3 regions of the Streptomyces sp. NPDC045026 genome follow, and region 2 is predicted to be linked to each of the others. Evidence: riboswitches for the same ligand, from Rfam matches in the RefSeq annotation. Region 2 holds a riboswitch; each other region holds the start of a gene.
What was found. Region 2 has a riboswitch for cyclic di-AMP ahead of AC07EJ_RS36405 (M23 family metallopeptidase). Riboswitches for the same ligand answer to the same signal wherever they lie in the genome.
Positions count from the first base shown of each region.

Region 1 (3,267 bases), on a different contig from region 2:
CTCACCGGGAACGGTCGTCACCGTCGCCCCCGCCAGGCTCCCGCGCTCATCGTCGCCGCAGGAGTGGCCGGCTCCGCCATCGCGATCCCTCTGCTTGGCGCGACCAGCGCGAGCGCCGCGTCGACGGCCACGTGGGACAAGCTCGCCGAGTGTGAGAGCGGCGGCTCCTGGAGCGCCGATCCGGGCAACGGCTATTACGGCGGGCTCCAGTTCTCTCAGGAGACCTGGGAGAACTACGGCGGCCTCGACTTCGCGCCGCGCGCCGACCAGGCCAGCCGCTCGCAGCAGATAGCCGTCGCCGAGAAGGTCCTCGACGACCAGGGCCCGCGGGCGTGGCCGGTCTGCTCGGTCACCTCGGGGCTCACGGCGGACGACGCCGCGGCCGAGGTCGACCCCGGTGCGGCCCTGCCGACCCCGTCGGCGTCGGCCGGTGACTCCGGGAGCGACGACGCGGCGAAGGGCGACGCGAGCGACGAGCCGTCGGACTCCGCGTCCTCGGACGCGAAGGACGACTCCCGAGAGAAGAATCACGACAAGTCGGGCGATACCGCAGGTAACGCCACGGATGTCGCTGAAGCTGACAAGTCCGGCCAGGACGGCTCGACTTCGACCCCCGACGAGTCCTCCCCGGAGGCCTCGGGCGGCTCGGACTCCGCCACGCCGCCCGCCGCCGGCCGGCACCGCGGCGGCGCCGCTAAGGACGACACCGCCGGCTCCTCGCGCGCCGACGACGGCGCGGGCCGCCACGCCTCGCGCGGTGACGAAAACGGTCGTAAGGCCGCAAATCCGGACGAAGATACCTATACGGTGCGCGCCGGTGACAACCTCTGGGACATCGCCGACACCCATGACGTGGACGGCGGATGGGCCGCTCTGTACGCCGGGAACAAGGAGGCGGTGGGTGCCGACCCGGACCTCATCCTTCCTGGTCAGAGTCTGGATCTTGGGCTCGAATCGGGCGAAAAGTAGCGGCAGTTCGGGCTGAATGTCCGCTTTGGTGAGAGTGAGAGATGGGTCTCAAAGGCCCTGATCGTCTTTGAAATTAGGGCGATCCGCTGCTTACGGTCATCACCGCTCGCCACAGCGGGCCCCGTCGGATGTCACGCCGAATCCTGCCAATGTCCGTACGGGAACAGTCGTCGCGTAAGCGCCGTAGGCAGGAGCGGGGGACCCAAGGTAAGTGCCGGTCCCGGCCGTTGAGAGACGGCCGGACGACCGGCTTGGGGTTAAGTCGCACGCAAGACGTGCGACCGGGCACTCATCCGGCCCGAACCCGACAGCTCACCTCGTAGGCGTCGGTGAGGGGATCTCTCGATGCTGTTTTCCAGCAAGGGCAAGCACCGCCGCCCGTCCAAGGCCGTCCGTGTCGCCACGCTCGCCGGTGTCACCGGTGCCGCTGTCGCCGTCCCGCTGATGGGTGCCACCGGTGCCTCCGCCGCCACCGCCTCCGAGTGGGACGCGGTCGCGCAGTGCGAGGCCGGCGGCAACTGGTCGATCAACACCGGGAACGGCTACTACGGCGGCCTCCAGTTCTCCTCGTCCACGTGGGCCGCGTACGGCGGCACCGCGTACGCCTCCACTGCCGACAAGGCCTCCAAGGCGCAGCAGATAGCCGTCGCCGAGAAGGTCCTGGCCAGCCAGGGCAAGGGTGCCTGGCCGAGCTGTGGCGTGGGCCTCTCCGCCGCCTCGACCGGCTCCGCCGCCCCCGCGCCGGCCGCCCCGCAGCCGCAGGAGCGCAAGGCCGAGCAGCCGACCACCCGCAGCCAGGAGCGCACGACGCCCGCCGCTCCGAAGCAGGAGTCGAAGAAGACCGTCGAGACCCCGGCCGGAAAGAAGGTCAAGAAGGGTGACGGCGAGTACAAGGTGAAGGCTCACGACACCCTCAGCACCATCGCCGAGACGCACCACGTCAAGGGCGGCTGGGCGAAGCTCTTCAAGCTGAACAAGGACATCGTCGAGGACGCCGACCTGATCTACCCGGGCCAGCAGCTCCACCTCAAGTAGGCGACACGGGCCGGCGGCTCCGCCTCGAGCGAGTCGTAGCGAGTAATAGAGGAGAGCCGCAGCCCTCAGGCCGCTCGGGTACCGGCTTTCGGCGGATGGCCGGTACCACGCAAGGTCCCCAAGGACTCCCCGCCCCGGGTGCGCATTCCCCCGTCGCGCCCGGGGCGGGGCTTTGGTGTGTGAGGGGTCCTGGTTTTTCGTCCGTTGTCGGCCGGGGCTTTTTGTTCCGTTCGGAAACAATTCGCTCTCGGTTTTGTCCACGGGCCGGTCTGTCGTCCGGCTGATGGCCCGGAGCCGGATAGGCTCGTGTGTTGCCGGACCAAGCGGCCCGGCGTAGTTGCGTCACATCCCAGAAGGAGATGCTCGTGCCGTCCATCGACGTCGTCGTAGCCCGGGAAATCCTGGACTCCCGAGGCAACCCCACGGTCGAGGTCGAGGTCGGCCTCGACGACGGCAGCACCGGTCGTGCCGCTGTCCCGTCCGGTGCGTCCACCGGCGCGTTCGAGGCCATCGAACTCCGCGACGGTGACCCGAACCGCTACCAGGGCAAGGGTGTCGAGAAGGCCGTCCTCGCTGTCATCGAGCAGATCGGCCCGGAGCTCGTCGGCTACGACGCCACCGAGCAGCGCCTGATCGACCAGGCGATGTTCGACCTGGACGCCACCGACAACAAGGGCTCGCTCGGCGCCAACGCCATCCTCGGCGTCTCCCTCGCCGTCGCGCACGCCGCCTCCGAGGCCAGCGACCTGCCGCTCTTCAGGTATCTGGGGGGCCCGAACGCGCACCTGCTGCCCGTCCCGATGATGAACATCCTCAACGGTGGGTCGCACGCCGACTCCAACGTCGACATCCAGGAGTTCATGATCGCGCCGATCGGCGCGGAGTCCTTCTCCGAGGCCCTCCGCTGGGGCGCCGAGGTCTACCACACCCTCAAGAAGGTGCTGAAGACCAAGGGCCTGTCCACCGGCCTGGGCGACGAGGGCGGCTTCGCCCCGAACCTCGGCTCGAACCGCGAGGCCCTCGACCTCATCGTCGAGGCCATCAAGCAGGCCGGTTACGTCCCCGGCGAGCAGATCGCGCTCGCGCTCGACGTCGCCGCGTCCGAGTTCTACAAGGACGGCAAGTACGAGTTCGAGGGCAAGTCCCGCTCGGCCGCCGAGATGACCGAGTACTACGAGGAGCTCGTCTCCGCGTACCCGCTGGTCTCCATCGAGGACCCGCTGTACGAGGACGACTGGGCCGGCTGGAACGTCATCACCGAGA
Region 1 is NZ_JBWKIS010000005.1:448,153-451,419, forward strand. It holds gene AC07EJ_RS15145 (transglycosylase family protein) at 1-969, shown strand, start outside; cyclic di-AMP (ydaO/yuaA leader) riboswitch at 1,139-1,310, shown strand; gene AC07EJ_RS15150 (transglycosylase family protein) at 1,315-2,004, shown strand; gene eno (phosphopyruvate hydratase) at 2,364-3,267, shown strand, end outside.
Region 1: it holds a riboswitch for cyclic di-AMP, as region 2 does, so the genes downstream of both, AC07EJ_RS15150 (transglycosylase family protein) here and AC07EJ_RS36405 (M23 family metallopeptidase) in region 2, are expected to answer to the same signal.

Region 2 (3,267 bases):
GACGCGCACGCCGACCACCCCGGAGTACGGGTCTCCCTCGAGGTCCCCGTCTCCCGCCTGCCGAAGGCGCTCGGCCTGCTCGCCGACGCCCTCAGGGCGCCCGCGTTCGCGGACAGCGAGATCGAACGGCTCGTGCGCAACCGCCTCGACGAGATCCCGCACGAGACGGCGAACCCGGGCCGCCGCGCCGCCAAGGAGCTCTCGAAGCAGCTCTTCCCGGCGACCGCGCGCATGTCCCGCCCGCGCCAGGGCACCGAGGAGACCGTCGCGGCCATCGACACGACGGCCGTACGCGCCTTCTACGACCGGCACGTGCGTCCCGCCACTGCCACCGGGGTCGTCGTGGGCGACCTCGCGGGCGTCGACCTCGACGCCCTCCTGGCGGACACGCTGGGCGCCTGGACGGGGAACACGGCGCAGCCGCGCCCCGTGCCGCCCGTGACGGCCGACGACACCGGCAGGGTCGTCATCGTCGACCGGCCGGGCGCGGTGCAGACGCAGATCCTGATCGGCCGCGTCGGCGCGGACAGGCACGACCGGGTGTGGCCGGCGCAAGTGCTCGGCACGTACTGCCTGGGCGGCACCCTCACCTCCCGCCTGGACCGCGTCCTGCGCGAGGAGAAGGGATACACCTACGGCGTGCGGGCGTTCGGCCAGGTGCTGCGCTCGGCGCCGGACGGCACGGGCGTCGCGATGCTCGCCATCAGCGGCTCCGTGGACACCCCGAACACGGGTCCGGCGCTCGACGACCTCTGGAAGGTGCTGCGCACGCTCGCCGCCGAGGGCCTCACCGACGCCGAACGGGACGTGGCCGTACAGAACTTGGTGGGCGTCGCCCCGCTCAAGTTCGAGACCGCCGCGGCCGTCGCGGGGACGCTCGCCGACCAGATCGAGCAGCACCTGCCGGACGACTTCCAGGCGGAGTTGTACCGCAGGCTCGCCGCGACGGGCACCGTGGAGGCCACCGCGGCCGTCGTGAGCGCCTTCCCGACGGACCGTCTGGTGACGGTGCTCGTCGGTGACGCCGCGCAGATCGAGGAGCCCGTCAGGGCGCTCGGCATCGGCGAGGTGACCGTCGTCACGGGCTGACCGTGACCGGTGCGCAACGAGGGGCCCCGGTGGGCGAGATGACCGCCGGGGCCCCTGTATGTCCGAATTGGACCAGTGGTTGCCTGTCTGCCCTGTGGCATGCGCTACAAAAGCCCGGTTCCGTTTGTTGATTGAAAGATGCCCCGCTTAGCGTCGGTCCGGCTGTCCGCCAGATGTACGCCGCGCCCGCGGCACCGGACAGTCATCGCCGAGTCCCCCAAGGCGCGAGCCGGGGGAGCCGGGGACCCACCGTCCCTGGGGTGAATCGGACGCCCTTCCCTGAAGGGGGTCTGTAGGAGACCTTCCTGCTCCGAACCCGTCAGCTAACCCGGTAGGCGAGAAGGAAGGAAAGGATCAGCCACCCCATGGCGTTCACCCGTGCCACCGGGAAGCACCGTCGTCCGAGCCGTCTCACGCGCACCACCGTGCAGGTCGCCGGCGTCGCCGCGCTCACCACGACCGGTGTCATCGGAGGCCTCGCCGCCCCCGCCCTCGCCGCCGACGACGCGGCTCTGGAGCAGACCGGCCTGACCAAGGCCATCTCCATCGGTGACTCCCTCGCGGAGCAGATCGACGCGCAGGCCGCTGCCCAGCAGCAGGCCGCCGACGAGGCCGCCGCGAAGGAGAAGGCCGAGGCCGAGGCCAAGAAGAAGGCCGAGGAGGAGCGGCGCAAGGCCGTCGCCAAGGCCAAGGCCGAGCGCGAGGCCAAGGAGCGCGCCGCCCGTGCGGCCGAACGCAAGCGCCTGAACGCCTTCGTCATGCCGGTCACCGGCTCGTACGTGTCGACCGCGTACAAGGCCAGCAGTGGCCTGTGGTCCTCCGGCAGCCACACCGGCATCGACTTTCATGCCGCCAGCGGTACCTCGGTCCACGCCGTCGGCGCGGGCACGGTCGTGGAGGCCGGCTGGGGCGGCGCCTACGGCAACAACATCGTCATCAAGATGAACGACGGCACGTACACCCAGTACGGCCACCTGTCGTCCATCGGCGTCTCCGTCGGGCAGACGGTCACCCCGGGGCAGCAGATAGGCCTCTCCGGAGCGACCGGCAACGTCACGGGCCCGCACCTCCACTTCGAGGCGCGCACCAGCCCCGAGTACGGCTCGGACATCGACCCCGTCGCGTACCTGCGCGCGCACGGCGTGAACGTCTGACCTTCGCCCCGTACCTCGCGAATACGCACCGAAAGCCCCGGCTCAGTGAGCCGGGGCTTTCGTCGTTCCCGGCCTGTCGCGGGATCGTTCCGAGCCCGCTCGTTCCCGGTGGCGCTGTCCAAAAAATATCCATGGATTGCGGCCTGCCATCGGAAATTCACGTCCCCTGGAATAGAGTCGCTGAACAAGCAAGCTGAACAGACGTCAATCGTGCTGTACGAGCGACTATCGACCGCGTTTCGCGGGGATTAAGGCGGAGGTCGGGTCATGCGTATTCCGGCGCACTCGGTATGCACGGCGATCCGCGACGACATCGTCTCCGGTGTCTACGAGCGCGGTGGCAGACTCACCGAGGAGGTGCTCGCCCGCCGCTACGGCGTCTCGCGCGTCCCCGTGCGCGAGGCGCTGCGCACCCTGGAGGCCGAGGGCTTCGTCGTCACCCGCAGGCACGCGGGCGCGTGCGTCGCCGAACCCTCCACGCAGGAGGCGGCGGACCAGCTGGAGATCCGGATGCTCCTCGAACCGCTCGCCGCGGCGCGTGCCGCGCAGCGCCGCACCGAGGCGCACCTGAAGGTCCTGCGGGGCCTGGTCAGGCTGGGTCAGGAGCGTTCGCGGCAAGGCCGGAACGAGGATCTGCGTTCGCTGGGCGGCTGGTTCCACGAGACGCTGGCACAGGCGTCCGGCAGCCCGGGGCTGACCACGATGCTCACCCAGCTCCGCCACAAGATCGCGTGGATGTACACCGTCGAGCAGCCCGCGCAGCCGGCGGACTCCTGGGCCGAACACGGAGCGATCGTCGATGCCGTGGCGCGCGGTGACGCGGAGCGCGCGCGGGCGCTCACGGCGCAGCACACGGAGCGCGCCGCGGCCGCTCACCGGTTGCGCGCCCCCCGCCCGGGTGGCCGTGTGAGGACTTCGCAACATCCCGTCAACACAGTGGGGCTTCAGTATTAACGCAGGCGCCGTATACAAAGAGGGCGGCCAATTTCGAGGGGCCCTATTTCCGCTGCCCCGGAATTATGAG
Region 2 is NZ_JBWKIS010000026.1:76,160-79,426, forward strand. It holds gene AC07EJ_RS36400 (M16 family metallopeptidase) at 1-1,089, shown strand, start outside; cyclic di-AMP (ydaO/yuaA leader) riboswitch at 1,286-1,442, shown strand; gene AC07EJ_RS36405 (M23 family metallopeptidase) at 1,455-2,243, shown strand; gene AC07EJ_RS36410 (GntR family transcriptional regulator) at 2,511-3,197, shown strand.

Region 3 (3,267 bases), on a different contig from region 2:
CCAGGTCTGCACGACCTGCTCGAAGGCGGCCGCCAGATACGTGGCGCGGGCGTCGAACAGGGGGCTCAGCAGCTCCATGACCTCGGGGGACATCGCGTCCTTCGAGGTGCTGCTGCGGTGCACCTTGTAGCGGCGGTGCGTGGCGTTTGACTCCAGGTAGTCCGCCTCGATGGCGTCGCGCTCCACACCCACGGCCAGGAGCGTGACCGCTATCGAGAGGCCCGCGCGGTCCTTGCCGGCCGCGCAGTGCATGAGTGCGGGCACGCTGTCCTCGGCGATGGCGTGCAGGACCTGGCTGTGCTCGGCGGTGCGCTCCGTGATGATCGCCCGGTACGACTCGATCATGCGGTTCGCGGCCTGGCCTTCGGACAGGGCGGCGCGCAGCTCGTCGAGGTGGCCGTCGCGCACCATCTGCCAGAACTCGGCGCCGTCCGCCGGGTCGGTCAGCGGCAGATTCACGTTCCGCACGCCGGGCAGCGTGACGTCGGGCCCTTCGAGGCGCTGGTCGGCGGCGTTACGGAAGTCGAAGATCGTGTGCAGCCCGAGCGAGGAGAGGAACGCGGCGTCCTCGTCCGTGGCGTGCGCGAGGTGACCACTGCGGAACAGCACGCCCTGCTTCACCCGACGGCCGTCCACGGTCGGGAGACCACCCACATCGCGGAAGTTGCGCACTCCGGCCAACTCGGGCTCGGTGGACGGGACCTGCTGCGTCACGGGGGCTCCTCCCGGTCGGCCGCGGCGCTGCTCGCCTGCGGGCGCCTTCGACGATACGACATGGCTGCCAGGGGCAACCATGTGAGAGGGCGGCTGGCGATTGCGCGTCGAATGTCCTGAATGGGGGGTATGTGGGCATACGCGAGTTACGGGGTAACTGTTCCTGAAATCGGGGCAGATGGTGGGCGTTGCGTGAGCAGGGTCATAGCGGTGACCGTGCGTGGCGGCCGGGCCGGGAGAATTTCCCGCAGGTATCGCAGTTGCAAAGATCGTGAATAGACGGAGTGTGACGGATTTTTCCGGAAAGGGTCATTTAAGGATCAAGAACCGGAATGCCCAAGGGGATTCGCGCCTTGTCCCCGCGCTCCCCGCTCGCTTACGTTCGGCGCAATCCGGACGGACCGCCTCATCCTGCCGCCGCCCGGAATCCGCACTTCGATCCGTGCTCGGCAGGAGCGGGGGACCCAGGTAGATCGCCGTTTCCGGGACACCGGGCACGGCTCGGGGTGAAGCCGCGCCCGAAAGGCGCGCGGCCGGGCAGCTCCAGCCCGAACCCGACAGCTCACCTCGCAGGCGACGGAGAGGAATCCCCCATGCCCGCGAAGGGTAAGCACCGCCGTCCCAAGTCCCAGCGCTTCGCGCGCTCGATCGCCGTGGCCGGAGTGGGCGGCGTCGCGCTCGCGCTGCCGCTGATGGGTGCCACCGGTGCCCACGCCGCGACCCCCGCTGCCGCCCACTCGGTCGCACAGGCCGCCGCCGCTCCTGCCGCGGCCAAGACCTATGCCGTGAAGGACGGGGACACCCTTTCGAAGATCGCCGACGCTCAGCACGTCAGCGGCGGCTGGAAGAAGCTCTACTCCGACAACCGCTCGGTCATCGGCGGCGACCCGTCCTCGATCCGTCCGGGCCTGAAGCTGACGATCGGCCAGCAGGCCGCGGCACCCGCCGCGAAGTCCCCGGCCACCGCCACGCAGGCCGCCGCGCCCAAGACCGCGGCGGCGACCACCACCGGTGCCGGCTACACGCTGCCCGTCCAGGGCGCCTCCATCGGCACGGCGTACAAGACCGCAGGCGCCATGTGGTCCAGCGGCTACCACACCGGTGTCGACTTCGTGGTCCCGACGGGCACCTCGATCAAGGCCATCGCCGCGGGCACCGTCGTGTCGGCCGGCCTTGACGGCGCGTACGGCAACGAGGTCGTCATTCAGCACGCCGACGGCAAGTTCTCGCAGTACGCCCACATGTCGTCCCTCTCCGTCTCGTCCGGACAGGCCGTGACCGAGGGTCAGCAGATCGGCCTCTCCGGCGCGACCGGCAACGTCACGGGACCGCACCTGCACTTCGAGATCCGCACCACCGCGAGCTACGGCTCGGACGTGGACCCGGCCGCGTACCTCCGTGGGCACGGGGTCTCGCTCTGACCTCCATGGCATGACATGAAGGGGCGGGTCCGGTTCCGGGGCCGCCCCTTTGTCGTGTTCCTGCGTCGTGCCCATGCGCCGTATCCCCGACCCCCGTCGTATTCCTGAAATCGCGAAACTGACCGGGTGGGCTATATCACCACCCGTCAACCCCTTCTTACGGTCGCGTAGGTCACATCGCAGGGTGAAAGATGTGTGGTCGTGGCAAACGAATCGAGATCACTCAGCGGCGGCACGATTCGGTCCTACGCGGCGGTGGGGGACAGCTTCACCGAAGGCGTCGGGGACCCCGGTCCCGACGGGGCCTTCGTGGGCTGGGCCGACCGTCTCGCCGTCCTCCTGGACGACCGGACCCCCGAGCACTCCTTCCGGTACGCGAACCTCGCCGTGCGCGGCAAGCTCCTCGACCAGATCGTGGAGGACCAGCTCCCGCGCGCCGTCGAACTCGCCCCGGACCTGGTGACCTTCGCCGCCGGCGGCAACGACATCATCCGTCCCGGCACCGACCCCGACGACGTGGCGGAGCGCTTCGAGAAGGCCGTGGCCAAGCTGACCTCCGCCGTCGGCACGGTCATGGTGACCACCGGCTTCGACACCCGGGACGTGCCGGTCCTCAAGCATCTGCGCGGCAAGATCGCGACGTACAACGGGCATGTGCGCGCGGTCGCCGACCGCTACGGCTGCCCGGTGCTCGACCTGTGGTCCCTCAAGACCGTCCAGGACCGCCGTGCCTGGGACGACGATCGGCTCCACCTCTCGCCCGAGGGGCACACGCGGGTGGCGCTGCGGGCCGGGCAGGCGCTCGGCGTCGAGGTGCCGGCGGACCCGGACCAGCCGTGGCCGGTGCAGCCGCCGCGCGGCACGCTGGAAGTGCGGCGCGACGACATCCACTGGGCGCGGGAATTCCTGGTGCCGTGGATCGGCCGACGGCTGCGCGGCGAGTCGTCCGGGGATCACGTGGCGGCGAAGCGGCCGGATCTGCTGCCGCTCTGACGGGAGCCGGGCGTGTGATGGGGGAGCTTGCCCTTGGGGGGCGGCTCCCCCGCGTCATTTCTGCGCGGTCACCCCGGGCTCCCGTCGGAGCCCGACGTCGCGGTGCCGTCAGCCCGACGTCGCCGCCGTAGCCGTCAGG
Region 3 is NZ_JBWKIS010000019.1:69,127-72,393, forward strand. It holds gene AC07EJ_RS31430 (tyrosine-protein phosphatase) at 1-714, opposite strand, end outside; cyclic di-AMP (ydaO/yuaA leader) riboswitch at 1,123-1,303, shown strand; gene AC07EJ_RS31435 (LysM peptidoglycan-binding domain-containing M23 family metallopeptidase) at 1,308-2,135, shown strand; gene AC07EJ_RS31440 (SGNH/GDSL hydrolase family protein) at 2,337-3,128, shown strand; gene AC07EJ_RS31445 (TetR/AcrR family transcriptional regulator) at 3,237-3,267, opposite strand, start outside.
Region 3: it holds a riboswitch for cyclic di-AMP, as region 2 does, so the genes downstream of both, AC07EJ_RS31435 (LysM peptidoglycan-binding domain-containing M23 family metallopeptidase) here and AC07EJ_RS36405 (M23 family metallopeptidase) in region 2, are expected to answer to the same signal.